4 regions of the Escherichia albertii genome follow, and region 1 is predicted to be linked to each of the others. Evidence: predicted binding sites of a transcription regulator. Region 1 holds the regulator's gene; each other region holds the start of a gene.
The links. Region 1 encodes CRP, which controls carbon source genes, mostly activating them, when cyclic AMP is high. Its sites were predicted from a motif close to ATGTGANNNNNNTCACAT; they were not measured.
Positions count from the first base shown of each region.

Region 2: glpT (glycerol-3-phosphate transporter) is a predicted target of CRP. The motif match lies at 5,450-5,467, and genes of this name have one in related genera.
Region 3: msrB (peptide-methionine (R)-S-oxide reductase MsrB) is a predicted target of CRP. The motif match lies at 3,782-3,799, and genes of this name have one in related genera.
Region 4: focA (formate transporter FocA) is a predicted target of CRP. The motif match lies at 5,887-5,904, and genes of this name have one in related genera.

Region 1 covers NZ_CP117568.1:2,487,260-2,494,810, forward strand. The annotation lists gene PS053_RS12160 (ABC transporter ATP-binding protein) at 1-508, shown strand, start outside; gene PS053_RS12165 (hydrolase) at 508-1,530, shown strand; gene PS053_RS12170 (YheU family protein) at 1,524-1,742, shown strand; gene PS053_RS12175 (phosphoribulokinase) at 1,796-2,665, shown strand; gene PS053_RS12180 (OsmC family protein) at 2,720-3,124, opposite strand; gene crp (cAMP-activated global transcriptional regulator CRP) at 3,426-4,058, shown strand; gene PS053_RS12190 (YccS/YhfK family putative transporter) at 4,109-6,199, shown strand; gene argD (bifunctional acetylornithine/succinyldiaminopimelate transaminase) at 6,309-7,529, opposite strand.
Region 2 covers NZ_CP117568.1:1,350,195-1,357,745, reverse strand. The annotation lists gene yfaU (2-keto-3-deoxy-L-rhamnonate aldolase) at 1-65, shown strand, start outside; gene PS053_RS06645 (ISNCY family transposase) at 108-1,046, opposite strand; gene glpC (anaerobic glycerol-3-phosphate dehydrogenase subunit GlpC) at 1,240-2,430, opposite strand; gene glpB (glycerol-3-phosphate dehydrogenase subunit GlpB) at 2,427-3,686, opposite strand; gene glpA (anaerobic glycerol-3-phosphate dehydrogenase subunit A) at 3,676-5,304, opposite strand; gene glpT (glycerol-3-phosphate transporter) at 5,578-6,936, shown strand; gene glpQ (glycerophosphodiester phosphodiesterase) at 6,941-7,551, shown strand, end outside.
Region 3 covers NZ_CP117568.1:809,224-816,774, reverse strand. The annotation lists gene yeaG (protein kinase YeaG) at 1-362, opposite strand, end outside; gene PS053_RS03935 (MipA/OmpV family protein) at 789-1,535, shown strand; gene PS053_RS03930 (D-hexose-6-phosphate mutarotase) at 1,612-2,496, opposite strand; gene gapA (glyceraldehyde-3-phosphate dehydrogenase) at 2,580-3,575, opposite strand; gene msrB (peptide-methionine (R)-S-oxide reductase MsrB) at 3,917-4,330, shown strand; gene PS053_RS03915 (YeaC family protein) at 4,372-4,644, shown strand; gene PS053_RS03910 (hypothetical protein) at 5,132-5,578, shown strand; gene PS053_RS03905 (hypothetical protein) at 5,751-6,296, shown strand; gene tnpA (IS200/IS605 family transposase) at 6,437-6,871, shown strand; partial or broken gene PS053_RS03895 (ISAs1 family transposase) at 7,119-7,551, shown strand, end outside.
Region 4 covers NZ_CP117568.1:29,206-36,756, reverse strand. The annotation lists gene cmk ((d)CMP kinase) at 1-683, opposite strand, end outside; gene aroA (3-phosphoshikimate 1-carboxyvinyltransferase) at 873-2,150, opposite strand; gene serC (3-phosphoserine/phosphohydroxythreonine transaminase) at 2,221-3,309, opposite strand; partial or broken gene PS053_RS00190 (DUF421 domain-containing protein) at 3,507-3,650, opposite strand; gene ycaO (30S ribosomal protein S12 methylthiotransferase accessory factor YcaO) at 3,798-5,558, shown strand; gene focA (formate transporter FocA) at 5,963-6,820, shown strand; gene pflB (formate C-acetyltransferase) at 6,875-7,551, shown strand, end outside.

The sequences.
Region 1 (7,551 bases):
CACCGAAGCGTTGATCGAATTTGAAGGCGCGCTGGTCGTCGTTTCGCACGACCGCCATTTGCTGCGTTCCACTACTGACGATCTCTATCTGGTTCACGATCGTAAAGTCGAACCGTTTGACGGCGATCTGGAAGATTATCAACAGTGGTTGAGCGACGTACAAAAACAGGAAACTCAAACCGACGAAGCGCCGAAAGAGAACGCCAACAGCGCCCAGGCGCGTAAAGATCAGAAGCGTCGGGAAGCAGAATTACGTGCGCAAACTCAGCCCCTGCGTAAAGAGATTGCTCGTCTGGAAAAAGAGATGGAGGCGCTAAACACGCAACTGATGCAGGCGGAAGAGAAACTTGCCGACAGCGAACTGTACGACCAGAGCCGTAAAGCAGAACTGACCGACTGCCTGCAACAACAAGCCCGCGCCAAATCCAGACTGGAAGAGTGTGAAATGGCGTGGCTGGAAGCCCAGGAACAACTTGAGCAGATGCTGCAGGAAGGCCAAAGCAACTGATGGCGCAGATAACGGCAACCGATCTCAACGACGCCAGCAGCAGTGCTGAGTTCACCCCCATGCGCGGTTTCAGTAATTGCCATCTGCAAACCATGCTGCCGCGTCTGTTTCGTCGTCAGGTGAAATTCACCCCGTACTGGCAGCGGCTGGAACTGCCCGACGGCGATTTTGTCGATCTCGCGTGGAGTGAAGATCCCGCACAGGCGCAATATAAACCGCGTCTGGTTGTGTTTCACGGGCTGGAAGGCAGCCTCAATAGCCCTTATGCGCATGGTCTGGTCGAGGCGGCGAAAAAGCGCGGCTGGCTGGGCGTGGTGATGCATTTTCGCGGCTGCAGCGGTGAACCAAACCGTATGCACCGCATTTACCATTCGGGAGAAACCGAAGACGCCAACTGGTTTTTACGCTGGCTGCAACGCGAGTTTGGTCATGCGCCAACGGCTGCCGTCGGCTATTCGCTCGGTGGTAATATGCTGGCCTGTTTGCTGGCTAAAGAAGGCAATGATCTCCCGATTGATGCGGCAGTGATTGTCTCCGCGCCGTTTATGCTGGAAGCCTGTAGTTATCATATGGAAAAGGGCTTTTCCCGCGTGTATCAGCGTTACTTGCTGAACCTGTTAAAAGCCAATGCTGCGCGCAAACTGGCGGCCTACCCCGGTACGCTACCGATTAATCTCGCGCAGTTAAAATCGGTACGTCGCATTCGTGAATTTGACGATCTGATCACCGCCAAAATTCACGGCTACGCTGACGCTATCGACTATTATCGTCAATGTAGCGCCATGCCGATGCTCAATCGGATAGCCAAACCGACGCTGATTATTCACGCCAAAGACGATCCGTTTATGGATCATCAGGTGATCCCGAAACCGGAAAATTTACCTCCTCAGGTGGAGTATCAACTGACTGAACATGGCGGTCACGTCGGCTTCATTGGCGGTACGTTATTCCACCCGAAAATGTGGCTCGAGTCACGCATTCCTGACTGGTTATCAACGTATCTGGAGGCGAAATCATGTTGATTCCCTGGCAAGACCTCTCCCCCGAAACGCTGGAAAATTTAATTGAAAGCTTTGTGTTACGTGAAGGCACCGATTATGGTGAACATGAGCGCACACTTGAACAGAAAGTCGCCGACGTCAAACGCCAGCTACAGTGCGGAGAAGCGGTGCTGGTGTGGTCGGAACTGCACGAAACGGTCAATATCATGCCGCGCAGTCAGTTTCGCGAATAACCTGCAACCGTCGGCGGACGAGATAATAATGATAGCTAAGTCATGGAGTTACTATGTCTGCCAAACATCCGGTCATTGCGGTAACAGGATCCAGCGGCGCGGGGACCACCACCACCAGCCTCGCGTTTCGCAAAATATTCGCGCAGTTAAATCTGCATGCAGCCGAAGTGGAAGGCGACAGTTTTCACCGCTATACCCGCCCGGAAATGGACATGGCGATCCGCAAAGCGCGCGATGCCGGGCGGCATATCAGTTACTTCGGCCCCGAGGCTAACGATTTCGGCCTGCTGGAACAGACCTTCATTGAATACGGTCAGAGCGGTAAAGGGAAATCTCGTAAATATCTGCACACCTACGATGAAGCGGTACCGTGGAATCAGGTGCCGGGGACATTCACTCCGTGGCAACCGCTGCCGGAACCCACTGATGTCCTGTTTTATGAAGGTTTACACGGCGGCGTAGTCACGCCACAGCATAACGTTGCGCAACATGTGGATTTACTGGTCGGCGTGGTGCCTATCGTTAACCTTGAGTGGATTCAAAAGCTCATTCGCGACACCAGCGAGCGCGGGCACTCACGAGAGGCGGTAATGGACTCAGTTGTGCGTTCAATGGAAGACTATATCAACTACATCACGCCGCAGTTTTCCCGCACCCATATTAACTTCCAGCGCGTTCCCACTGTCGACACCTCAAATCCGTTCGCGGCAAAAGGTATCCCGTCGCTGGATGAAAGCTTTGTGGTGATCCATTTCCGTAATCTGGAAGGTATTGATTTCCCCTGGCTGCTGGCGATGTTGCAGGGTTCATTCATTTCTCACATCAATACATTAGTAGTGCCAGGCGGCAAAATGGGTCTGGCAATGGAGTTAATTATGCTGCCGCTGGTACAACGCTTGATGGAAGGGAAGAAAATCGAGTAACTCACTTTTGAAGCCGGATAGAATATTATCCGGCTTCATACTTTAATCATGAAATCACGCGTCAACCACTTCATACGAATGGGTAATATTCACTGCTTTTTCCAGCATTAGCGCCACCGAGCAATACTTTTCGGCTGAGAGATCCACCGCACGCGCAACCGCTGCGTCTTTTAAGTCACGACCAGTGACAATAAAATGCAGATTAATGTGCGTAAACAGGCGTGGCGCCTCTTCGCGGCGTTCAGAGGTCAGTTTTACTTCACAATCGACCACATCCTGACGCGCTTTTTGCAGAATAGACACCACATCAATGGCACTACAACCACCTGCCGCCATCAACACCATTTCCATCGGACTGGGGGCTTTATCGCCAGAATTGCCGTCCATTAAAATCTGGTGACCAGAGGCGGATTCGCCCAGAAAAGTTAACCCTTCGACCCACTTCACACGCGCTTGCATAATTGGAACTCCATTGCATCAATTTTCCTGACAGAGTACGCGTACTGACCAAATCGCGCAACGGAAGGCGACCTGGGTCATGCTGAAGCGAGACACCAGGAGACACAAGGCGAAAGCTATGCTAAAACAGTCAGGATGCTACAGTAATACATTGATGTACTGCATGTATACAAAGGACGTCACATTACCGTGCAGTACAGTTGATAGCCCCTTCCCAGGTAGCGGGAAGCATATTTCGGCAATCCAGAGACAGCGGCGTTATCTGGCTCTGGAGAAAGCTTATAACAGAGGATAACCGCGCATGGTGCTTGGCAAACCGCAAACAGACCCGACTCTCGAATGGTTCTTGTCTCATTGCCACATTCATAAGTACCCATCCAAGAGCACGCTTATTCACCAGGGTGAAAAAGCGGAAACGCTGTACTACATCGTTAAAGGCTCTGTGGCAGTGCTGATCAAAGACGAAGAGGGTAAAGAAATGATCCTCTCCTATCTGAATCAGGGTGATTTTATTGGCGAACTGGGCCTGTTTGAAGAAGGCCAGGAGCGTAGCGCATGGGTACGTGCGAAAACAGCCTGTGAAGTGGCTGAAATTTCATACAAAAAATTTCGCCAACTGATTCAGGTAAACCCGGATATTCTGATGCGTCTCTCTGCACAGATGGCGCGTCGTCTGCAAGTCACTTCAGAGAAAGTGGGCAACCTGGCGTTCCTTGACGTTACAGGTCGCATCGCGCAGACGCTGCTGAATCTGGCCAAACAGCCTGATGCCATGACTCACCCGGACGGTATGCAAATCAAAATTACTCGCCAGGAAATCGGTCAGATTGTCGGCTGTTCCCGTGAAACCGTAGGGCGCATCCTGAAGATGCTGGAAGATCAAAATCTGATCTCCGCACACGGTAAAACCATCGTCGTTTACGGCACCCGTTAATCCCGTCGGAGTGGCGCGTTACTGAATAGCGCGCCATTTTGTTTAACCCGATGTGGCGCAGACTGATTTATCATCCCGATATCAACTATGCACTACGCCAAACGCTGGTGCTATGTTTGCCCGTGGCCGTTGGGTTAATGCTTGGTGAGTTAAGATTTGGTCTTCTCTTCTCCCTGGTTCCTGCCTGCTGTAACATCGCGGGGCTTGATACTCCCCACAAACGTTTTTTCAAACGCTTAATCATTGGCGCGTCTCTGTTTGCTACCTGTAGTTTGCTGACGCAACTCTTACTGACAAAAGATGTTCCCCTACCCTTTCTACTGACCGGGTTAACCCTGATGCTTGGCGTCACTGCCGAACTGGGGCCTTTACACGCTAAATTACTCCCCGCATCGCTGCTGGCTGCCATTTTTACCTTAAGTCTGGCAGGATACATGCCAGTCTGGGAACCGTTGCTTATCTACGCATTAGGCACGCTCTGGTACGGGCTGTTCAACTGGTTTTGGTTCTGGCTCTGGCGCGAACAACCGCTACGCGAGTCACTTAGCTTGCTGTACCGTGAACTGGCAGATTATTGCGAAGCCAAATATAGCCTGCTTACCCAGCATACCGATCCTGAAAAAGCATTGCCGCCGCTGCTGGTGCGCCAGCAAAAAGCCGTTGATTTAATTACCCAGTGCTATCAGCAAATGCATATGCTTTCCGCGCAAAATAATACCGATTACAAGCGGATGCTGCGTATTTTCCAGGAAGCGCTGGACTTACAGGAGCATATTTCGGTCAGTTTGCATCAACCTGAAGAGGTGCAAAAGCTGGTCGAGCGTAGCCATGCTGAAGAGGTTATCCGCTGGAATGCGCAAACCGTCGCCACTCGTCTGCGCGTACTGGCTGATGACATTCTTTACCATCGCCTGCCAACACGTTTTACGATGGAAAAGCAAATTGGCGCACTGGAGAAAATTGCCCGCCAGCACCCGGATAACCCCGTAGGGCAGTTCTGTTACTGGCATTTCAGTCGCATTGCCCGCGTGTTGCGTACGCAAAGGCCGCTTTATGCTCGCGACCTGTTGGCCGATAAACAACGCCGGATGCCTTTACTCCCGGCGTTGAAAAGCTATCTCTCATTGAAGTCTCCGGCGTTGCGTAATGCCGGACGACTGAGCGTGATGTTAAGCGTTGCCAGCTTGATGGGAACTGCTTTGCATTTACCGAAATCGTACTGGATCCTGATGACCGTGTTGCTGGTAACGCAAAATGGCTATGGTGCGACTCGCTTGCGGATTGTGAATCGTTCCGTCGGAACTGTCGTTGGGTTAATCATTGCAGGCGTGGCGCTGCACTTCAAAATACCGGAAGGCTACACCCTGACGCTGATGCTACTCACCACGCTCGCCAGCTATCTGATATTGCGCAAAAACTACGGCTGGGCGACGGTCGGTTTTACCATTACCGCCGTGTATACCCTGCAATTGCTGTGGCTGAACGGCGAGCAGTACATCATTCCTCGTCTTATCGATACCATTATTGGTTGTTTGATTGCTTTCGGTGGCACGGTCTGGCTGTGGCCGCAATGGCAGAGCGGCTTATTGCGGAAAAACGCCCATGATGCTTTAGAAACCTATCAGGAAGCGATTCGTCTGATTCTGAGTAAAGATCCACAACCTACACCACTGGCCTGGCAGCGAATGCGGGTGAATCAAGCGCATAACACCCTCTATAACTCATTAAATCAGGCGATGCAGGAACCCGCATTTAACAGCCATTACCTGGCCGATATGAAACTGTGGGTAACGCACAGTCAGTTTATTGTTGAGCATATTAATGCCATGACTACACTGGCGCGGGAACATCGGACATTACCGCCGGAGCTGGCACAAGAATATTTGCAGTCTTGTGAAATTGCCATTCAGCGTTGTCAACAGCGGCTGGAGTATGACGAACCGGGAAGTTCTGGCGATACCAATATTATGGATGCGCCGGAGATGCAGCCGCACGAAGGTGCGGCAGGTACGCTGGAACAGCATTTACAGCGGGTTATTGGTCATCTGAACACCATGCACACCATTTCGTCGATGGCGTGGCGACAGCGACCGCATCACGGGATTTGGTTGAACCGCAAGTTGCGGGATTCGAAGGCGTAATCAATTCATTGCCTGGAGCAAACCGTAGGTCGGATAAGGCGTTCACGCCGCATCCGACACCTTTTGTCTGATGCGACGCAAGCTGCGTCTTATCAGGCCTGGGTCCGTTTTACGCCCCAACCACCTTCGCCATGGCGCGGGCAAAACGTTGCATCCCTTCGTCGATATCAGCGTCTTCCACCACCAGCGACGGTGCAAAGCGCATTACATCGGGGCCGGCATTCAACACCATGACGCCAGCCTCAGCGCCCGCATACAGGAAATCACGCGCCCGACCTTTGTACTGTGGTTTCAGCTCAGCGCCAATCAACAACCCCATACCGCGAATATCGCTAAACACATCGTACTGCTGATCTATCTTCTGCAAATGGTCAACAAAACGCTGGCGTTTCGCGTGAATACCTTCCAGCACCTCCGGCGTATTGATGATATCAAAGGCCGCGCCCGCCACCGCACAGGCCAGCGGATTACCGCCGTAGGTTGAACCGTGAGAACCCGGATGAAACGCAGAAGCAATTTCTGCCGTAGTCAGCATGGCGCTAATCGGGAAGCCGCCGCCTAAGGCTTTCGCAGAGGTCAAAATATCCGGCGTCACGCCATAGTGCATATAGGCAAACAGATCGCCGGTCCGCCCCATCCCGCACTGCACTTCATCAAACACCAATAATGCCTGATGCTGATCGCACAACTCGCGCAAGCCTTGCAAGAATTCTGGCGTCGCTGCCGTCACGCCGCCCTCTCCCTGAATCGGCTCAACAACGACCGCGCAGGTATGATCATCCATCACGGCTTTTACTGCGTGGAGATCGTTAAAGGGAACGTGGATGATGTCTGCCGGTTTTGGCCCAAAGCCGTCGGAATATTTGGGCTGCCCGCCCACCGAGACGGTAAACAGCGAACGACCATGAAAAGCGTTGTGGAAGGCAATAATTTTGGTTTTGAACGGGCTATGGCGCACACAGGCGTAATGGCGTGCCAGTTTAAAGGCTGTTTCGTTAGCTTCCGTGCCGGAGTTCATAAACACTACGCGTTCGGCAAACGTTGCCTCAATCAGTTTACGCCCAAGACGCAGCGCCGGTTCATTGGTGAAAACGTTACTGATATGCCATAGCGTTTCCCCCTGGGTTTTTAACGCTTCCACCAGCGCCGGATGGCAATGGCCTAACGCCGTCACCGCAATCCCCCCCGCGAAATCGATGTACTCCTTGCCCTGCTGATCCCAAATTCGGCTGCCCTGACCTTTTACTGGAATAAACTCCGCCGGTGCATAAATCGGCAGGATCACTTCATCGAAAGTCGCACGTGTAATTGCTGTTTGTTCAGTTGCCATCTCATGATCACCCTGTTACGCA
Region 2 (7,551 bases), 1.1 Mb from region 1:
TGGATAAGCGTCTGGCGATGTTTAAATCAGGCAAAAACAGGCAACGAATAAAAGGAAGCTATTAAAATCAAAGGCCCATGGGGATTACCTGTGGGCCTTTGTGTTGATCAGTGGGGTTTTGCTGCCAGATCCGCTTCGCTGAGTTGGGTCGTTGTGAGCACCAGGTCACGATCGATGCCCTGTTCCAGCATTCGCAAAGCAATTTTAATGGCTTGTTCACGCATACCTTCTACTTTACCTTTCTGCAATCCCTCCAATTTACCTTCCTGCCAGCCAATTTGGTGCCCTTCCTGTCGCAGTCGTTCAGCAATAGTCATCAATCTCTCCTTTTGTAGCGGTGAACGTTCGGCAATCTCCTCAATAAAGCGGGTGAAACGGGAGGTATCGCCGCATTGCAGCAGATAATTAAACAGTGTTTGCAATTGACTGTCATTAGTGAAGCCTCTAACCAAAAGCGTAGTGATCCTGTCGACCAGACTGATTAAATCACGGTCGCGAATATGTTTCTGGATAAGTTCCAGCAGGGCCGTGCGGCGATGCTGCATGATTTCGTCGTCAGGCACGATGGTGATATCCACCAAAGGAAATGCCTCGGTATAGAGCTGTCGGGCAAGTTGCGGATCGTCAAATTCATCCAGCCAATTGAGAGAGTACGGATAGGGCGAGGTTTCGCCATGATAAAACAGCATTGGCACCACTAGCGGGACTCTGTCATAGCCTTTGTCCAGATGGCGTTGCATGGCGGCGGTGGCATAACGCATCAGTCGAAACGCCATGTTTTTTTCCGCCGAACTCTGATGCTCAATCACGCAGTAGATATATCCTTCGCCGTCGCTGGTCTCCACCGCCCATAAAACATCCGAGTAGTAAGCGCGTAAACTTTTTTCAATAAAACTGGTGGGCTCCAGCCTTAACGTTTGTAGATTGCAAAGTCTACGCAACGGTTCCGGCAGATGTATTTCCAGAAAATCCCGCGCGGTTTCAGGTGAAAACATAAACGTTTTAAACACCGCATCATGCGGGGAGGATGTTGTTGATTCTGTCATGGTTGTCCGTCACCTGATGTTTATGATGACGCGACATTACGGGTATCTCAGGCCTTTGACATCTGCCAGTTTCAGCCTTTGCGAGACGTTTTCCGGGGAATTTTCACTGTGATGAAACGCATACATTGGGTGCGGAATCGCGTACGCAAAAATGCCCGATAAGCAATGTACTTACCGGGCATCAGGAGGCAGGTTAAGCCAGCGCTTTCGCCAGCAGCGTAATGGGATGTTCACAACGTTTGCTGGTGGACATCTCTATTTGCCATTTGCAGGTTTCGCAGTCGGTAACCACCAGATCCGCGCCGCTCTCTTCTATCTGGCGGAACAGCGGCGCGCCGATAGCTTGTGAAGTGGGATAGTTCTCTTTTTTGAAACCGTAGGTTCCGGCAATTCCACAGCACTGGGAGTCCAGTACGGTTAACTCAAGCCCGGGGATTTTACGCAACAGTTCCAGAGTGTAGAGCGTCCAGCCCATTTTTTCCATATGGCACGGGGTATGATAAACCACTTTCAGCGGCAGCGGTTTTAGCGGCAAGGTTTTACCTTCGTCCAGCTTGCGCCACAGCCAGCGGGTCGCCAGTTCAATATGATCGCGCAAGCCTTTGTTGTCGACATTCAGCACCTCCGGGTACTCGTCGCGCAGGGCAAAGGTACAGGTAGAGGAGGTGGCAATGACCGGAATGCCTTTTACGCCTACCGCTTCGCGGATCGATTCCACGTTAGTGATGGCTTGTTTACGCGCCTTATCAGTAAAACCATTGGCAATTAACGGCACGCCGCAACATTTCTCTTTGCTAAGCAATTGCACGCCAGTGCCCATCGCATTGAGCACTTTAATTAAATCTTTACCCAGTTGCGGATGGTTGTAGTTGACGAAGCAACCGTGGAAGAACGCCACCTGATCTTTATATTGCGCTTGCTGCGCCGCCACACTGCGATACCAGCGGCGGAAAGTGCCGAAGGAGTATTTCGGCAGCGTGCGGCGATGGTCGATTTTTAGCGCCGCATCAAGTAATTGCCGCACTGGTTTCAGCGAGGTGGCCGTATTTATTATTGGTGCGAATGGCGTAGAAACGCTGCCCATCAGATCGGTGTGGCTCAGGACAAAATTACGCAGAGATGGGCGCGTGGTGTCATATTTTGCCCGGGCGCGCTGAATGATATCGCCAATCTTCACATCGGACGGGCAGGCGACTTCGCAACGTTTGCAGTTAATGCAGTACTTCAGCGCCTCATCATACAGTGCGCCATCTTTCAGACGCAGACGTTCGCCATCCGGTCCGGCCTGTTTCGGTCCCGGATAACCCGGATTTACCCGACTGACCGGGCAGGCGGTGGTGCAAACTGTACATTTAATGCAATTTTCGAAACTGGTGTCGTTCATTGTTGACCTCCTGCACGCTGGGCAATCTGTTGAGCAGCATGTAATGCGCTGACAGCGCAAACGCCGCCCCCGCATCCCTGAGCAATGGGATCAAATCCGCCCAGCACTGACCCAATGGCAAACAGATTTTCTACGGTTCGACCCGCCAGCGACGGGCGTAGCGCTTCGTCAGTGATTACACCAAACTGTTGCCACGGTTGGGCCGCAAAAAAGTCACTCCGATACCATTCTCCGCGCGTTGCGGTTTGCAGGACATCAAGGCCGAGAATCGGCTCGCGAATGCCATTACGTTCTGCTACCAGTCCACCGCTAAAGAAACTACCGCTGGCTAGCACGGCAAAGCGTGGACGCAGCGGAATATCTGCGTGATTGCGCGTCCAGATTTCGTTCACAACGCCATTTTTGCAGGTCACTTTTTTCACTTCATCACCCGGTATCCATACGCCTCCCTGACGTACGAATTGACGTTGAAGCTGGTTTTGCAAACGAATGCCCAGTACTGAAGGCGGCAACGTCGGCAACAACATTAATGAGCAAGGTAATTCTTCGTTCAACCAACGCCAGAGTTTGTCATCCGCCAGACCGAAGCAGGCTGGCATCAGGATCATTTCACAGGTATTAGCAACAGGTAAAAGGGCCCTCAATAACAGCGCCCAGTTTTCTTCGTTATCAAGAAAACGTGCAATATTCACGGCGCGGAATTCAGTCGCATTGTTGCGCAGAACATCCAGTTCCGGCAGCTCTATTTCGGCAGTTTCAACTTCCAGCTTCAGATCGCGTAGCGAAGCTGCCGCAAGATGTGCCTGAAAATCCATCAGACCGCTTATCCCCACCACACATATTTTCTTTGCTGGCAGTGGCCAGACTGGCACTTCCGGTGAGCTTAGCCAGGTCGAGCGCAGAGTGCCGAGTGGGGTAATCCGTTGGTGCGCCAGTTCTACGCTGCCTTGCAATTGTGCGCCGCTTTCTGCAATCAACGATTGCGCCCGACAAGCAAGGTCGAGTACACGTTGTGGGCCGAGCAGACTATAAGGATGTGCAGGGGCTTGTTGGCTTAACGCTTCCAGTCCGGTGTGAATATCATTCACTGGCTGTCCGTCTGGCAGATGACTCAGCAAATCCAGCGATCCAGACGAGAAATGCAGCGCGCTCTGTCCACGAGTGACAATCGCGCAACGTAGACCGTGCTTTTGCAGTTTCAGGCCGCAGAGTAATCCAGCAAGACCGCCGCCCATAATGACTGTATCAAATCGCATCTTTCTGCTCCTTCTCCAGACCACACAGTCCCTGATAAACCCAGCGGGTAAATTCGCTTTCGCGCAGTGCATCTCCCCAGGCAATGGGCTGCACGCCTTTCCAGCGTTCGTTAAGGAAGGTGGAAAGTTGTTCGATAGATTGCGCGGAGGTGGTGACATTGAAACGTTGCAGTAATCCGGCAGCGCGGCAGGCACAGAGTTCGCCCTGACAAGTGCCCATTCCGACACGGGTACGGCGACGTAAATCCAGCAGGCTATTAACGTTTAGATTTTCTACGGCGTACTGCACTTCACCTGCTGTAACAGCTTCGCATTCACAGACCAGGCTGCGATGCAGACGACCTTCGCTAAGCCACGCAGGTGTGCGATCGCCATGACGATAAACGGCAGAACCGCGAAGTGGGGCAGGCAGGGAAATCACTTTACGCAATGTGACTTCAGTCGGTTCTTGTGAGCCCGGCAACGGGGTATCTGCGGTGATGCAGGGACGTGCGTTGCCGAGTTTGCGGCATACAGCATCAGTTGCCCATTCCGCCATCAGACGGTAGGTCATCAGTTTGCCGCCAGTAATCGTGATAAACCCATCCAGGCCATCGCGCTCAGCGTGATCGAGTAAAACGATGCCACGGCTAACATTACGTCCACTGGGATCGTCATCACTTGCCACCAGTGGACGTACACCAGAGTAGGCCCGCAAAATACGCGTTTTCGCCATTACCGGCGCCAGTTTTTCCCCTTCGCGCAATAAAATATCGACTTCTTCTGCCGTCACCCGATTGTCGTCAATTTCGTCATAATCAATGCGCAAAGATGTCGTACCAATAAGAGAAATGGTGTCGCCAGGCACCAGAATATCGGCGTCGGAAGGTTTACGGCAGCGGTTAATCACGTGCTGATTAATGCGGTGATCCATGATCAGCAGCGATCCTTTTGCCGGGAACATGCGAATCTGTAAATCGGCATATTCGGCAATATGTTGCCCCCAGATCCCGGCAGCGTTAACGACGACAGGGGCATGCAGCGACTGTTTTTCGCCAGTGAGATGATTACGCACATGCACGCCACACACCGTCGCGCCATCGCGAATCAGACCCGTCACTTCATGTGCGGTAAGGATAACTGCGCCATGTTCTTTGGCATCAAGCATGTTGGCTGCGGTCAAACGAAATGGATCCACGGTGCCATCAGGGACTTTTACCGCGCCAATCAGTGTCGGGTTAACAGAAGGTTCGATAATGCGCGCCTGCTGCGGGTCAATAGCTTCTGCACTAATTCCTGCCTCTTCGCAGGCGCGGATGAAAGTCGCCTGAAAGGAGAGGTCGTCTTCCGGGAGAGTGATAAACAGGCCATTAGTTTGTTCGACACAGTGACGCGCAATGCGTTTCAGTATCTTGTTTTCGCTAATACATTCGCGCGCTGATTCTGCATCTGTCACCGCATAGCGCGCGCCGCTGTGTAGTAATCCATGATTACGCCCGGTAGCGCCGGTGGCAATATCATGGCGTTCAACCAAAATCACGCGCAGCCCGCGCAGGGCACAGTCGCGGGCAATCCCGGCTCCCGTTGCGCCGCCGCCAATGATAATCACGTCACTTGTTTGCGAGTCGCGAGTTTTCATTGTTATCCCTCAAAAGTTCGTTTTTTATCATTTAGCCATATAAAAATGATTGATTGTTTGATTTCGCGCATATTCGCTCATAATTCGAAAGTGAAACGTGATTTCGTGCGTCATTTTGAACATTTGTTGAATTTGATTCAGCAATGTGTGCGGTAATTCACATTCATAAAATGAATGATTAATTAACATCGCGACCACTAAAACAATGGCAGATTCTCCTGGTGAATCAGGCTGTTAATCACAAAATAAGACTACGGGCCACGGAGGCTATAAATGTTGAGTATTTTTAAACCAGCGCCACACAAAGCGCGCTTACCTGCTGCGGAGATCGACCCGACTTATCGTCGATTGCGCTGGCAGATTTTCCTGGGGATATTCTTTGGCTATGCTGCTTACTATTTGGTTCGTAAGAACTTTGCTCTTGCAATGCCTTATCTGGTAGAGCAGGGATTTTCACGCGGCGACTTAGGTTTTGCGCTTTCCGGGATCTCAATCGCCTATGGTTTTTCGAAATTTATCATGGGTTCGGTTTCGGATCGCTCGAATCCGCGCGTTTTCCTGCCAGCAGGCTTGATTTTGGCTGCCTCCGTTATGCTGTTTATGGGCTTTGTGCCGTGGGCGACATCGAGCATTGCCGTGATGTTTGTGCTGTTATTCCTCTGTGGTTGGTTTCAGGGGATGGGGTGGCCGCCGTGCGGACGTACGATGGTGCACTGGTGGTCGCAGAAAGAACGCGGTGGCGTTGTTTCCGTCTGGAACTGTGCGCATAACGTCGGCGGTGGTATCCCGCCGCTGCTGTTTCTGCTGGGGATGGCCTGGTTCAATGACTGGCATGCGGCGCTTTATATGCCAGCTTTCTGCGCCATTCTGGTGGCGTTGTTCGCTTTTGCAATGATGCGCGATACCCCGCAATCCTGTGGTCTGCCGCCGATTGAAGAATATAAAAATGATTATCCTGACGACTACAGTGAAAAAGCGGAACAGGAGCTGACCGCGAAGCAAATCTTCATGCAGTATGTGCTGCCGAACAAACTGTTGTGGTACATCGCTATCGCCAACGTGTTCGTTTATCTGTTGCGCTACGGCATTCTTGACTGGTCGCCAACTTACCTGAAAGAAGTGAAGCATTTCGCGCTGGATAAATCTTCCTGGGCCTACTTCTTCTATGAGTACGCGGGCATTCCGGGCACCCTGCTGTGCGGCTGGATGTCGGACAAAGTCTTCCGCGGTAATCGTGGCGCAACCGGCGTCTTCTTTATGACGTTGGTCACTATCGCCACTATCGTTTACTGGCTGAACCCGGCTGGCAACCCAACTGTCGATATGATTTGTATGATCGTCATCGGCTTCCTGATCTATGGCCCTGTCATGTTAATCGGTTTGCACGCGCTGGAACTGGCGCCGAAAAAGGCGGCAGGTACTGCGGCTGGTTTTACCGGACTGTTTGGTTACCTGGGCGGTTCTGTAGCGGCAAGTGCGATCGTCGGCTACACGGTTGACTACTTTGGCTGGGATGGCGGCTTCATGGTGATGATTGGCGGCAGTATCCTGGCAGTTATCTTGTTGATTATTGTGATGATTGGCGAAAAACGCCGCCATCAGGAATTACGACAAAAACGCAACGGAGGCTAATGACATGAAATTGACGCTGAAAAACCTTAGCATGGCGATCATGATGAGTTCGATGATCATGGGGAGCGGTGCAATGGCGGCGGATAGCAGCGAGAAAATAGTGATAGCGCATCGTGGCGCCAGCGGTTATTTGCCGGAGCATACGCTGCCAGCAAAAGCGATGGCGTATGCGCAGGGGGCGGATTATCTGGAGCAAGATCTGGTAATGACTAAGGACGACCATCTGGTCGTTCTGCATGACCACTATCTTGACCGCGTGACTGATGTTGCCGATCGTTTCCCGGATCGGGCGCGTAAAGATGGTCGTTACTACGCGATAGATTTTACGTTGGATGAAATTAAATCCCTGAAATTTACCGAAGGCTTTGATATTGAAAACGGTAAAAAAGTGCAGACTTACCCGGGACGTTTCCCGATGGGTAAATCTGACTTCCGGGTACACACTTTCGAAGACGAGATTGAGTTTGTTCAGGGATTAAACCATTCGACCGGAAAAAATATTGGTATCTATCCAGAAATTAAAGCGCCGTGGTTCCATCATCAGGAAGGGAAGGATATTGCGGCGAAAACGCTGGAAGTGCTGAAGAAATATGGCTACACCGGTAAAGACGATAA
Region 3 (7,551 bases), 1.7 Mb from region 1:
TCAGCAAGCGATGATTTACCCCCACCCACAGGCCCCAGCAAGTACAGGATTTGTTTCTTCTCTTCCAGCCCCTGAGCCGCGTGTTTCAGATATGAGACAATCTGTTCAATCGCGTCTTCCATGCCGTAAAACTCTTCAAACGCCGGATAGCGAGCAATAACCCGATTAGAGAAGAGCCGAGAAAGTCTGGGTTCCTGGGCCGTATCGACCATGACAGGCTCACCAATAGCCATCAATAGCCGCTCAGCCGCATTGGCATAAGCACTGCGATCTTGCCGACAAGTGGTAAGAAACTCCTGCAGTGTGAACTCTTCGTCCTTGGCAGCTTCATATCGCTGGCGATAGTGATCGAATATATTCATGGTATGCCGTCCTTTCGTTTTTTAGCACTGGTTAAGAGCCGTTCATATGAATAGTAGAGGCTCCCGGAAGAGGTAAACTGAACGACGTCTCTTGCTAAAACACAGCAACTCTCATGCCATCGTGAGAACAACGTGCCCGGTGATACACCTTCAAAATTAAGCGTAGATGGCAATTACGAAACTTGCCTGCGCGGCTTTCTGGTTTTCAATGGCATATCAACAACTCATCCATAAAAATTGCATAACTAATGTAAAGAATATTGTCGTCGGTAATGCAATATTTATTCAGGTGTAAGCCCGATGTCATCGGCGTCAGGAAAATTAAACAGTTACATTGTGAAATTAATACGCAAAAGGGTTGGGTTTCGATGTATTGACGGGTAAACTTTGTCGCCCGCTAAACATTTGTTTAAGGAATGATTAATTGTGAGCAAGCTCAAACTTCTGGCACTTGGAGTACTTATCGCGACGTCTGCAGGCGCAGTACATGCGGAAAGTAATTTCTCTCTGGGCGCAGGTGTCGGTGTCGTTGAACACCCTTATAAGGATTACGACACCGATGTTTATCCGGTACCAGTAATCAACTATGAAGGCGATAACTTCTGGTTCCGTGGCCTGGGTGGGGGATACTACCTGTGGAATGATGCAACGGATAAACTATCAATTACCGCTTATTGGTCGCCGCTCTACTTCAAAGCGAAAGACAGCGACAATTACCAGCTACGTCATCTGGATGATCGCAAGAGCACTATGATGGCGGGTCTGTCTTACGCTCACTTTACCCAGTACGGCTACCTGCGTACCACTCTGGCTGGCGATACGCTGGATAACAGCAACGGTATGATCTGGGATATGGCCTGGTTGTACCGTTACACCAATGGCGGTCTGACCGTGACACCGGGTATCGGTGTGCAGTGGAACAGCGAAAACCAGAACGAATACTATTACGGTGTATCACGCAAAGAGTCCGCGCGCAGTGGGCTGCGTGGCTATAACCCGAATGATAGCTGGAACCCATATCTGGAGCTGAGCGCCAGCTACAATTTCCTCAACAACTGGAGTGTTTACGGCACCGCGCGTTACACCCGTCTGTCTGATGAAATTACCGACAGCCCGATGGTGGATAAATCCTGGACGGGTCTGATTTCTACCGGGATCACCTACAAATTCTGATAGTGCCTCTTTTCAGGGCATTTTATGCACAAAAACAGGGCGTCACGCCCTGTTTTGCATTACGGTGATGCGTAACTTAACGTTTGGCAACGCGAATCGATTGGGCCAGGTGGGAAGGTCTCTCTTTGGTGACTTTTTGAGTTTCTGAGGCATAAGCCGTTTCTACGCAGACGAAAGTTTTGTAGCCATCATCCGGCATATCGCTCATGCTGACAGAAAGCGCCGGGCCAGGGTTCCAGCCAACGACGTTCAGATGATGCTGATGGCCTACGGCAATAATACGATTCAACGCTTCGTCATTAATCACACTGCAATCTTGCGGATTCAGATATACGCGGTCGGTACGATCCGGGAATGTCTGAATACCATCAGCCAGCGAGCCTTCCTCCGCATTATTTACTTTATCAATGAAACGATCGCCCAGGCCGCTGACGCTGACCTTAGCAATATCACCCACGTTAAAATAGGTATGCAGGGCTGAGGTAGTTTCAAATTCGCCATGTGCTTCAAGATCGATTTCACAGACTTTACCCACGCGGAAATGTGCTAACAGCGTAAAGTCGTGCGGCCAATATTTTTTCGTCTCTTCACTTTGTGTCAGTTCAAAAGTCAGTGCCACACCATTGGTATCTTCATTATGCGATTTCAGCGTCCACGGCAGGTTACGGGCAAAACCGTGTGCAGGCAGGCCTTGCTGTGCCGCCGGGCCAAACCACGGCCAGCAAACCGGCACGCCGCCGCGAATGGCGACACCATTTTTAAACGGGGTATTGTTGCTCAACCACAGAACGTCTTCCTCACCCGCAGGTTTCCACGAGAGAAGATGTGCGCCCTGTAATGCAAAAGAGGCTTTTACCTGGGGATGATCGACCACAATAAGGTCCAGTTCATCCAGTTTACGACGGGAGAGGACAGGGGAGATTTGTTCGATGACCGGAAGGGCAAAAATTTTCTTAATCATGACGCAGTCCTTTAACTTCATTTCATCAGCTAAAAAAAAGAGCGACCGAAGTCGCTCTTTTTAGATCACAGTGTCATCTCAACTTATTTGGAGATGTGAGCAATCAGGTCCAGAACTTTGTTGGAGTAACCGGTTTCGTTGTCGTACCAGGATACCAGTTTCACGAAGTTGTCGTTCAGAGCAATACCCGCTTTAGCATCGAACACGGAAGTGCAAACTTCGCCGTTGAAATCGGTAGATACTACGTCATCTTCGGTGTAGCCCAGAACGCCTTTCATTTCGCCTTCAGCAGCGGCTTTAACGGCAGCTTTGATCTGCTCGTAAGTTGCCGCTTTTTCCAGACGAACGGTCAGGTCAACAACGGATACGTTCGGAGTCGGAACGCGGAACGCCATACCAGTCAGTTTGCCGTTCAGTTCCGGCAGTACTTTACCTACAGCTTTAGCCGCACCGGTAGAGGACGGAATGATGTTCTGGGAAGCGCCACGGCCGCCGCGCCAGTCTTTGTGAGACGGGCCGTCAACGGTTTTCTGAGTAGCGGTAGTCGCGTGAACGGTGGTCATCAGACCTTCGATGATGCCGAAGTTATCGTTGATAACTTTAGCCAGCGGAGCCAGGCAGTTGGTGGTGCAGGAAGCGTTGGAAACGATGTCCTGGCCAGCATATTTGTCGAAGTTAGCGCCTTTAACGAACATCGGAGTGTTGTCTTTAGACGGACCAGTCATAACCACTTTTTTCGCACCAGCAGTGATGTGCTTACGTGCGGTTTCGTCGGTCAGGAACAGACCAGTTGCTTCAGCGACAACGTCAACACCAACTTCGTCCCATTTCAGGTTAGCCGGATCACGTTCAGCGGTAACACGGATTTTTTTACCGTTAACGATCAGATGACCGTCTTTCACTTCAACGGTACCGTCGAAACGACCGTGAGTGGAGTCATATTTCAGCATGTATGCCATGTAATCAGCGTCTAACAGGTCGTTGATTGCAACGATCTCGATGTCAGAACGTTTCTGAGCAGCACGGAAAACAATGCGACCGATACGGCCAAAACCGTTGATACCTACTTTGATAGTCATATATTCCACCAGCTATTTGTTAGTGAATAAAAGGTTGCCTGTAAAATTACAAAAACCTTACGCAGCGTCAAGCGGAATCGTGTCAATCATTGCGACAAATCAATCCTGTGCCTAAGCATTATGCGACTGACTCGCCTCACTCTTCCTTTGGGCTTGAGACCACATGGGGGCGGCGCCCCGAATTTTAAAGGGCAGTTGTGATAAAAATGTGATTTTTATCACAATTCAGGCACAGCCATTTCGCTGAGATCAAGTTTAGAACAAAATTTTGCCAGATAGTGTTAATGTTTTGTTAGTATTGGTCACGTAATGTGAGCGTGACTAAAGAGAGATGTGAGCAAATGGCTAACAAACCTTCTGCAGAAGAACTGAAAAAAAATTTGTCCGAGATGCAGTTTTACGTGACGCAGAATCACGGGACGGAGCCGCCATTTACTGGTCGTTTATTGCATAACAAGCGTGACGGCGTTTACCACTGTTTGGTCTGCGATGCTCCTCTGTTTCACTCCCAGTCTAAATATGATTCTGGCTGCGGCTGGCCGAGTTTCTACGAGCCAGTGAGTGAGAAATCTATTCGTTATATCAAAGACTTGTCACACGGTATGCAGCGTATTGAGATTCGTTGCGGTAACTGTGATGCTCATTTGGGCCACGTCTTCCCCGATGGGCCACAGCCAACAGGTGAACGGTATTGTGTTAACTCGGCATCGTTGCGCTTTACCGATGGCGAAAACGGCGAAGAAATTAACGGTTGAAAAAACGATTCAGCAACTTATTCCACAGGAGCGGGAAAATTATGAATCTTGATGATATTATCAACAGCATGACGCCAGAGATTTATCTGCGTTTATCGACCGCCGTTGAACTGGGAAAATGGCCCGATGGTGTTGCGCTGACCGAAGAACAAAAAGAGAACTGTCTACAACTGGTGATGCTGTGGCAAGCCCGCAATAATACCGAAGCACAGCATATGACAATCGACACAAACGGTCAGATGGTCATGAAAAGCAAACAGCAATTGAAAGAGGATTTTGGTATCTCGGCGAAGCCGATTGCCATGTTTAAGTGAGTGAATTGTCCCCTGTATCGATAATTGATAAAGGGGATCGCCTGATACTTATTACCCGACTGATCGCTGATTTTGTTTGTCTTCTTAAATATTTCCGATAGCCTTTAAGTCCTCTGAAACTCATTTTTCGTTAAGCATGGATTACTCCTGAATTTTTCTTTTTCGCATATCCTTATTGAAGGGCTCTATTTCAGGAGGTAATCATAAAAGCGTTTTTGCGGGTAAAGGTTTTTTAGTACTCGGTGATACCAGAGGATGAGAGGAGCGGTAAAACGTATCCTGCAACAGGACGTTATCTTTATGAATTCCGAATTGTACAGTTGTCGCCATTGATAGCGTGTAACAGGATAGAACGACTCGTTAGAATGCAACGGTGCAGAACGCGTTAATCACACTTCAGGGTATGACGGTAGTGTGGCTGGAGAGTATAGGTATAGCACACACAGAGGTGGGCTCAGGGAGTGGTGTTAATAGAAACACTAACAATATGATGAAATTACAGTTAGATTATTTGTTGATTGCGGCTTTACCATTGATGGTTTCTTGTTCAGGAAGTATGCATTATATTCCCAATGAACTGCCGTCAGCTAAATTTGGTACTATGTATGACGAAAAAGTTAATATATCAGGAGGATTGATTTTTATACTGGCTTATACAATACAACCTTCATCGGCAGGAATATATGACACTGAGAAATACATATTATTACCTTATCCGCGGAAAGAGGATACATTCACCGTTAAAAACGACGGTATAAGCGTAAAGTGTGCCGGAGAGACGGATGACTGGAGTCATATGTGTGAAACAATCGAAATAAAAGGAAAGATTAATAGCAAGCAAAATATTACCGTTAGACTTGAGGGAAGTACGTATGGAACATCATCCCCGGGTATAAAAATTGATAAAACGTTCACAATTCATATTGAAGACTGAAAATATTTTATCAGTAGCTATTTACTGACTGTGAGTCTATTCTATGCTAAAGAGAGTACAACTTACCATACAGAGTACTGGCAGATATATTGTTATTTGTTAATGATTTTTCGCCAGAAATGTATTCACCTTTATATGCAAACCATATGCGGATTACAAGTGGTGAGTCAAAATGAAAAAAACATATATTTCAAAAGTATTATTTTTATCAATTTTTATCTCCACACGTTGTCTGTCAGCAACAATCAATAATCTCCAGAACTGCGCCATTACCGAAGAAAAAGAAGTAACCTTGTTGTCACTAAAAACTATTGATGGCGATACGCCTTACCTGGCTTTCGATAACATTATTACTCCTGCATTTCTGGATGGTAGTATTAAATCAGGAGAATTGGTGCTGGCGAAATGTGTCAATTATGCGCTTATTTTTGCTCTTAGTTATGGCCCACCGTATATCAGCGGTTGTCTGGTGACTGGAGTAAAAGAAACTGACGAACAAAAAAAGGTGCCACAAGGTTTTTGCTTTGCGGAAAAGAATGCACCGGAGGCAGTCTGGTTTGGCAAAAATAATACATTACTGGTCATCAGGAACGTCGAGAGAATAGGAGAGTGGCAGGGGAAATACATTCTCTACGATAGTCGAAGGAATGCCCCCTGGGCTACGGATTCGCTTCCTGATATTGCGGGTTATGATATCTATCCATTAAATGCCCGATAATTATCTGAACCGCATTTTATTGTTATCCCTAAACCACCTCCTGGGGAGGTGGTGATTGATCCTGTAAGGCTATAGCCTGAAGAATGCCCATGTCGGAATATCTCTGCTTACTCACCACAAGTAAAAGGAAACAAACTGACATGGGGCTTTACAGAAGTTCATCACATGTATATTGGCGTTGCAAATATCACATAGTCTGGACGCCAAAGTACCGCTTTAGGATCCTGAGGGATAAATTGGGCAAGGAGCTGTACAGAACCATCTATATTCTTTGCGGAATAAAAGATTGCGAGGTTCTGGAGTTAAATGTACAGCCAGATCATGTGCATCTTGTCGTAATAGTGCCGCCAAAAATCTCAATATCTACTCTGATGGGGCACCTGAAAGGTCGCAGTGCAATCAGGCTCTACAATCGATTCCCGCATATCAGGAAGAAGTTATGGGGAAACCATTTTTGGTCGCGGGGTTACTTTGTCGATACAGTAGGCGTGAACGAAGAAATTATCAGACGATATGTGAGGCATCAGGAAAAGAAGGAACAAACACATGAACAGCAGATGGAGTTGCCAGAGTAGAAAACGGAATATGACATTCGCCCCCCTTATAGGGGGCATTCTGAAAAGCCACCTCCTCAGGAGGTGGTCTTTTACCAGGGAAAGATCACCGTGTGCCGTAGGCCAGGGAAAGATCATCAGAAGTACGCTTTTTGTACTAAATAATTCGCATTAAATGTTTAAAAATTGAGATGTTCCTCATTACCTAAAGCTGTTTTTTATTGCTTATACATGATCAAATACTCCTTGCATAATTAAGGAAAACAAAATGGAACTTAAAAAATTGATGGAACATATTTCTATTATTCCCGATTCCAGACAAGCCTGGAAAGTGGAACATAAATTGTCAGATATTATGTTTCTGACTATTTGTGCCGTCATTTCTGGTGCAGAAGGTTGGGAAGATATAGAGGATTTCGGTGAGACGCATCTCGATTTTTTGAAGCACTATGGTGATTTTGGAAATGGTATTCCTGTTCACGATACCATTGCCAGAGTTGTATCCTGTATCAGTCCTGCAAAATTTCACGAGTGCTTTATTAACTGGATGCGTGACTGCCACTCATCAAATGATAAAGACGTCATTGCAATTGATGGAAAAACACTCCGGCACTCTTATGACAAGAGTCGTCGCTGGGGAGCAATTCATGTCATTAGTGCGTTCTCAACAATGCACAGTCTGGTCATCGGACAGATCAGGA
Region 4 (7,551 bases), 2.2 Mb from region 1:
TATGCGAGAGCCAGTTTTTGGCGCGCGTATTGTAGCGCTTTTTCAATCACTTGCTCAATGCTTAAGGTGGTGGAATCCAACACCAGAGCATCGGCTGCCGGAACCAATGGCGCTACCGCACGGTTACGATCGCGGTCGTCGCGTTCTTTTATCTCGGCCAAAAGGCGCTCAAAGTTAACACTAAAGCCCTTCTCCTGCAACTGTAGCATGCGGCGATGCGCACGTTCTTCCGGGGAAGCGTCAAGGAAAATTTTCACTGGCGCATCAGGGAATACCACCGTTCCCATGTCCCGGCCATCGGCGATCAGTCCGGGTAACTCACGGAATGCGCGCTGTCGACGCAACAGCGCCTCACGCACACGAGGAAATGCCGCCACTTGTGACGCAGCATTCGCCACGTCCTGAGTGCGAATTTCACCACTGACATCTTCCCCTTCGAGGATCACTTCCAGATTGCCATTGGTCGACACAAAACGCACATCCAGATGGGATGCCAGCGGCACCAGGGCGTCTTCCGACGCGATATCGACATGATGATGCAATGCCGCCAGCGCCAGTACGCGATAAATTGCACCCGAGTCCAGCAGATGCCATTGCAATGCTTCCGCCATAGCCTTACATAAGGTGCCTTTCCCTGCACCGCTTGGGCCATCAATGGTGATTACCGGGGCAATTGCCGTCATCTTTATCTCCTTAACACAGGCGTACTGTTAACATAATCGCCGCGCATTATACGCGCCAACGCCACAAATCGTTAACTCTGCGTGCAAAATACAGAATGATTGAAGTTGATTGTAGAATAAATAAGCGACGCAAAATGCCAGAAAAAGTAAGGAATCGCCGCACCGGACGGTACGGCGGAAAAGAAAAAACTAGAAACTAATCCGCGCCAGTTGTTCGAAATAATCCGGGAACGTTTTAGCGGTGCATCCTGGGTCGAGAATCGTCACCGGTGTATCTGACAATGCCACCAGCGAAAAACACATCGCCATACGGTGATCGTTATAAGTCGCGATTTCAGCAAACCGCAATTTTTCCGGCGGCGTGATGCGGATAAAGTCATTCCCCTCTTCCACTTCCGCACCAACTTTGCGTAGTTCGGTCGCCATCGCAAACAGACGATCCGTCTCTTTTACGCGCCAGTTATAAATATTGCGTAGCGTGGTAGTGCCTTTTGCAAACAACGCCGTCGTTGCAATAGTCATCGCCGCATCAGGGATATGGTTCATATCCATGTCAATAGCGTTCAGTTCGCCACGCGTGCAGGAAATATAATCATCCCCCCAGCTAATGGTCGCCCCCATTTTTTCCAGCACGTCAGCAAAACGAATATCGCCTTGCATACTGTTGCGTCCAATGCCGGTCACTTTTACTGTACCGCCTTTAACCGCTGCTGCGGCAAGGAAGTAAGAGGCCGAGGAGGCATCACCTTCCACTAAATAGCTCCCCGGAGATTGGTAAGACTGCCCGCCTTTCACCACAAACTGTTGGTAGTGCTGATTTTCAATCTCAACACCAAACGCTTTCATCATGTTCAGCGTGATATCAATATAAGGCTTAGAGACCAGATCGCCTTTAATGCGAATGACCGTATCTTGCGACGCAAGCGGCGCAGTCATTAATAATGCGGTGAGAAACTGACTGGAAACAGAGCCGTCAACTTCAACGTTGCCGCCGATGAAACCGCCCTGTAAACGCAACGGTGGATAATTCTCTTGTTCCTGGTAAGTGATTTTCGCTCCGCCCTGGCGCAGCGCATCCACCAGGTGACCAATCGGGCGTTCTTTCATGCGTGGCTCGCCGGTCAGAATAATATCATTGTGTCCCAGGCAAAGTGCCGCAGCCAGTGGACGCATTGCCGTTCCGGCATTACCGAGAAATAACTCCAACGCGCCTTCAGCATGTAATGGGCCACCATTGCCGATGATTTCGCAACGCGTACGCTCGGCAGAAAGCGTATAGCTTACCCCTAACGCCTTTAACGCATTAAGCATATGGCGAACATCATCGCTATCCAGCAGATTGGTTAATACTGTTTTGCCGTGTGCTAATGCCGCCAATAATAAAGCGCGGTTAGATACGCTCTTGGAACCGGGCAGATTAATCGTACCATCGACACGAGCGACAGGTTGTAACGTCAGGGATTCCATGAACTTAACTCTCTACAACAGAAATAAAAACCCCACAGTTTGGCTGTGGGGATTAAGCAAAATTTCGGCATTAGCCGTGACGACGTTCGAATTCAACCATGAAATCTGTCAGCGCTTTAACGCCTTCCAGCGGCATGGCGTTATAAATAGAAGCACGCATTCCACCGACCACACGGTGACCTTTCAGCGCATGAAGGCCCGCGGCGAAAGACTCTTCGAGGAACAGTTTATCCAGAGCACTATCTGCTAACTGGAATGGGACGTTCATCCGCGAACGGTTAGCTTTCGCCACATCATTACGATAGAAATCGCTGTTATCAATCACACCGTACAGCAGTTCGGCTTTTTGCTGATTGATTTTATCCATCGCTGCCACACCGCCGTTCGCCTTCAGCCATTTGAAGACCAGGCCAGATAAGTACCAGGCAAAGGTCGGCGGCGTGTTAAACATGGAGTCGTTATCGTTGAGAATGGAATAATCCAGAATCGATGGACAAGCGATATTTGCTTTACCCAACAAGTCTTCGCGAACAATGACGATTGTCAGACCAGCCGGACCGATATTTTTCTGCGCACCCGCATAAATTACTCCATAACGACTGACATCTATAGGACGCGAAAGAATCGTTGAAGAGAAGTCGGCAGCAACCACGACATCTTTGCCGAAGTCTGGCGTTTCATCAATGGCGATACCGTCGATGGTTTCATTCGGGCAATAATGCATATAAGCAGCATTATCAGAGAGTCGCCATTCACGCATTGGTTTAACCGCGCGAAGACCGTCAACGGTCACTTTAGCGTCAAAGACATTTGGCGTGCAGTATTTTTTGGCTTCTTTAATGGCACTGGCCGCCCAGTAACCGGCATCAACATAATCTGCGGTAGTTTTATCACCAAGAATATTCAACGGTACAGCAGCAAACTGACCGCGGCCGCCGCCGTGGCAGAACAATACTTTGTAGTTGGAGGGGACGTTAAGAAGATCGCGAAAATCCTTCTCGGCTTCCTCTGCAACCTGAATGAACTCTTTGCCACGGTGGCTCACTTCCATCACCGATGTACCCAGACCATTCCAGTCGCGCAGTTCCTGTTGAGCCTGTTTAAGCACTTCTGCCGGTAGCATTGCCGGACCAGAACTAAAATTGAAGATTTGAGCCATTTCCCCTCACCACGTTGCGTTGCTATTAACCCACAGTCAATCGATTGCGACCCGGGCAATACATTATTCCTGTGGATATCGGTTTTATCATTCAGTGGCACGCGCCGCAATGGGTAAAACCGTTGAGGGCAAAAATGTGGCACGCGTCACACAACAGAATCTCTCGGATTATTACCCAAAAACCGATATTTTTGCTGTCAGGCCATCCGTTTTATCCAACTTACCTTCGTCAATACTGGATTTACACAATGTGGACATAATTGTTTTTCACCCGCATTCATGTGAATGATTTCGCTACACTGAATGTGGTCATAGCCATCGGCTCCCGGCATGGCTTTATATTATGAATACCTTCATTCTTATGCGTTTATCATGGATTATCCGCTAAAAGCATATAACCAACAGCCAGTCTGTATGGCGGCAATGATGGCACCTTTGCGATAAAACCCGTATTATTGCGCGCTTTCCGTACGACTAAAGTGATTTTCATGACGCAAACATTTATCCCCGGCAAAGATGCCGCACTGGAAGACTCCATCGCTCGCTTCCAGCAAAAACTCTCCGACCTCGGCTTTCAAATTGAAGAGGCTTCCTGGCTGAATCCGGTGCCTAACGTCTGGTCTGTGCATATTCGCGACAAAGAGTGCGCATTATGTTTTACCAACGGTAAAGGTGCGACTAAAAAAGCAGCGCTGGCTTCTGCTCTTGGTGAATATTTCGAGCGTCTTTCCACTAACTACTTTTTTGCTGATTTCTGGTTGGGCGAGACCATCGCCAACAGCCCGTTTGTGCATTATCCCAACGAAAAATGGTTTCCTCTAACCGAAAGTGACGACGTGCCAGAAGGCCTGCTCGATGATCGTCTGCGTGCGTTTTATGACCCGGAAAATGAACTGACTGGCAGTATGTTGATTGATCTGCAATCCGGTAACGAAGAGCGCGGCATTTGCGGCCTGCCATTCACCCGCCAGTCGGATAATCAAACCGTCTATATTCCGATGAACATCATTGGCAACCTGTATGTTTCTAATGGTATGTCTGCTGGTAATACCCGCAACGAAGCGCGTGTTCAGGGGTTATCCGAAGTTTTCGAACGTTATGTAAAAAACCGCATCATTGCTGAAAGCATCAGCCTGCCGGAGATCCCGAGCGAAGTGCTGGCACGCTATCCAGCGGTAGTTGAAGCCATCGAAACACTGGAAGCGGAAGGTTTCCCTATCTTCGCTTATGACGGTTCGCTTGGTGGTCAGTATCCGGTGATTTGCGTAGTACTGTTCAATCCGACTAACGGTACCTGCTTTGCATCCTTCGGCGCGCATCCTGATTTTGGCGTTGCGCTGGAACGCACAGTAACCGAATTACTGCAGGGCCGTAGTCTGAAAGATCTGGATGTCTTTACCCCTCCGACCTTCGATGATGAAGAAGTTGCAGAACATACCAACCTCGAAACCCACTTTATCGATTCCAGCGGTTTGATTTCCTGGGATTTGTTCAAGCAAGAGGCAGATTATCCCTTTGTAGACTGGAATTTTTCCGGCACTACCGAAGAGGAGTTCGCCACACTGATGGCTATCTTCAATAGAGAAGATAAAGAAGTTTATATTGCCGATTATGAACATCTGGGCGTTTATGCTTGCCGCATTATTGTCCCTGGCATGTCTGACATTTATCCGGCAGAAGACTTATGGCTCGCCAACAACAGCATGGGTAGCCATCTGCGCGAAACCATTTTGTCACTGCCAGGCAGTCAGTGGGAAAAAGAAGATTATCTGAACCTCATCGAGCAACTGGATGAAGAAGGTTTTGATGACTTTACCCGTGTACGTGAACTGCTGGGTCTGGCGACGGGACCAGATAATGGCTGGTACACCCTTCGTATCGGTGAGCTAAAAGCGATGCTGGCGCTGGCTGGTGGCGATCTGGAACAGGCTCTGGTCTGGACCGAATGGACGATGGAATTTAATGCTTCGGTGTTTAGCGCAGAACGCGCCAACTATTATCGCTGCCTGCAAACATTGTTATTACTCGCGCAGGAAGAAGATCGCCAGCCGCTGCAATATCTGAACGCCTTTATCCGTATGTACGGCGCAGGCGCGGTAGAAGCCGCCAATGCGGCAATAAGCGGCGACGCGGCGTTTTATGGTCTGCAACCTGTAGACAGCGACCTGCAAGCCTTCGCATCCCATCAATCGCTGTTGAAAGCCTACGAAAAGTTACAGCGCGCCAAAGCAGCGTTCTGGGCAAAATAAAATCAAATAACCTACGCAATGTAGGCTTAATCATTACTCTGGGTTATATTACGGGGCGTTTTTTAATGCCCCGCTTTACCTATATTTGCATTAACAAAATAATTGTAATTATAAAGTTAAATGTCGGTAATTTGTATTTAATAAATACGATCGATATTGTTGCTTTATTTGCCTGATGCTCCCTTTTAATTAACTGTTTTGGTGGAGGATACGGAAAAAATTCAACTCATTTGTTAATTTTTAAAATTTATTTTTATTTGGATAATCAAATATTTACTCCGTATTTGCATAAAAACCATGCGAGTTACGGGCCTATAAGCCAGGCGAGATATGATCTATATCAAATTCTCATCTATAATGCTTTGTTAGTATCTCGTCGCCGACTTAATAAAGAGAGAGTTAGTGTGAAAGCTGACAACCCTTTTGATCTTTTACTTCCTGCAGCAATGGCCAAAGTGGCCGAAGAAGCGGGTGTCTATAAAGCAACGAAACATCCGCTTAAGACTTTCTATCTGGCGATAACTGCCGGTGTTTTCATCTCAATCGCATTCGTCTTCTATATCACAGCAACTACTGGCACAGGTACAATGCCCTTCGGCATGGCAAAACTGGTTGGCGGCATTTGCTTCTCTCTGGGACTGATTCTTTGTGTTGTCTGCGGCGCCGATCTCTTTACTTCCACGGTATTGATCGTTGTTGCCAAGGCGAGCGGGCGCATCACCTGGGGCCAGTTGGCGAAAAACTGGCTGAATGTCTATTTTGGCAACCTTGTCGGCGCGTTGTTGTTTGTACTTTTAATGTGGCTTTCCGGCGAGTATATGACCGCCAACGGTCAGTGGGGGCTGAATGTCCTACAAACCGCCGACCACAAAGTGCACCATACTTTTATTGAGGCCGTTTGCCTCGGTATCCTGGCTAACCTGATGGTGTGTCTGGCAGTATGGATGAGCTATTCTGGTCGCAGCCTGATGGACAAAGCGTTTATCATGGTGCTGCCGGTCGCGATGTTTGTTGCCAGCGGTTTTGAGCACAGTATCGCAAACATGTTTATGATCCCTATGGGTATTGTAATCCGCGACTTCGCTACGCCGGAATTCTGGACCGCTGTCGGTTCAGCACCGGAAAATTTTTCTCACCTGACCGTGATGAATTTCATCACTGATAACCTGATTCCGGTTACGATCGGTAATATTATCGGCGGTGGTTTGTTGGTTGGGTTGACATACTGGGTCATTTACCTGCGTGAAAACGATCACCATTAATCGGTGTCGAAGTACGCAGTAAATAAAAAATCCACTTAAGAAGGTAGGTGTTACATGTCCGAGCTTAATGAAAAGTTAGCCACAGCCTGGGAAGGTTTTACCAAGGGTGACTGGCAGAATGAAGTAAACGTCCGTGACTTCATTCAGAAAAACTACACTCCGTACGAGGGTGACGAGTCCTTCCTGGCTGGCGCTACTGAAGCGACCACTACCCTGTGGGACAAAGTAATGGAAGGCGTTAAACTGGAAAACCGCACTCACGCGCCAGTTGACTTTGACACCGCTGTTGCTTCCACCATCACTTCTCACGACGCTGGCTATATCAACAAACAGCTTGAGAAAATCGTTGGTCTGCAGACTGAAGCTCCGCTGAAACGTGCTCTTATCCCGTTCGGTGGTATCAAAATGATCGAAGGTTCCTGCAAAGCGTACAACCGCGAACTGGATCCGATGATCAAAAAAATCTTCACTGAATACCGTAAAACCCATAACCAGGGTGTGTTCGACGTTTATACTCCAGACATCCTGCGTTGCCGTAAATCCGGTGTTCTGACTGGTCTGCCAGATGCTTATGGTCGTGGTCGTATCATCGGTGACTACCGTCGCGTTGCACTGTACGGTATCGACTACCTGATGAAAGATAAACTGGCACAGTTTACCTCTCTGCAGACCGATCTGGAAAACGGCGTAAACCTGGAACAGACCATCCGTCTGCGCGAAGAAATCGCTGA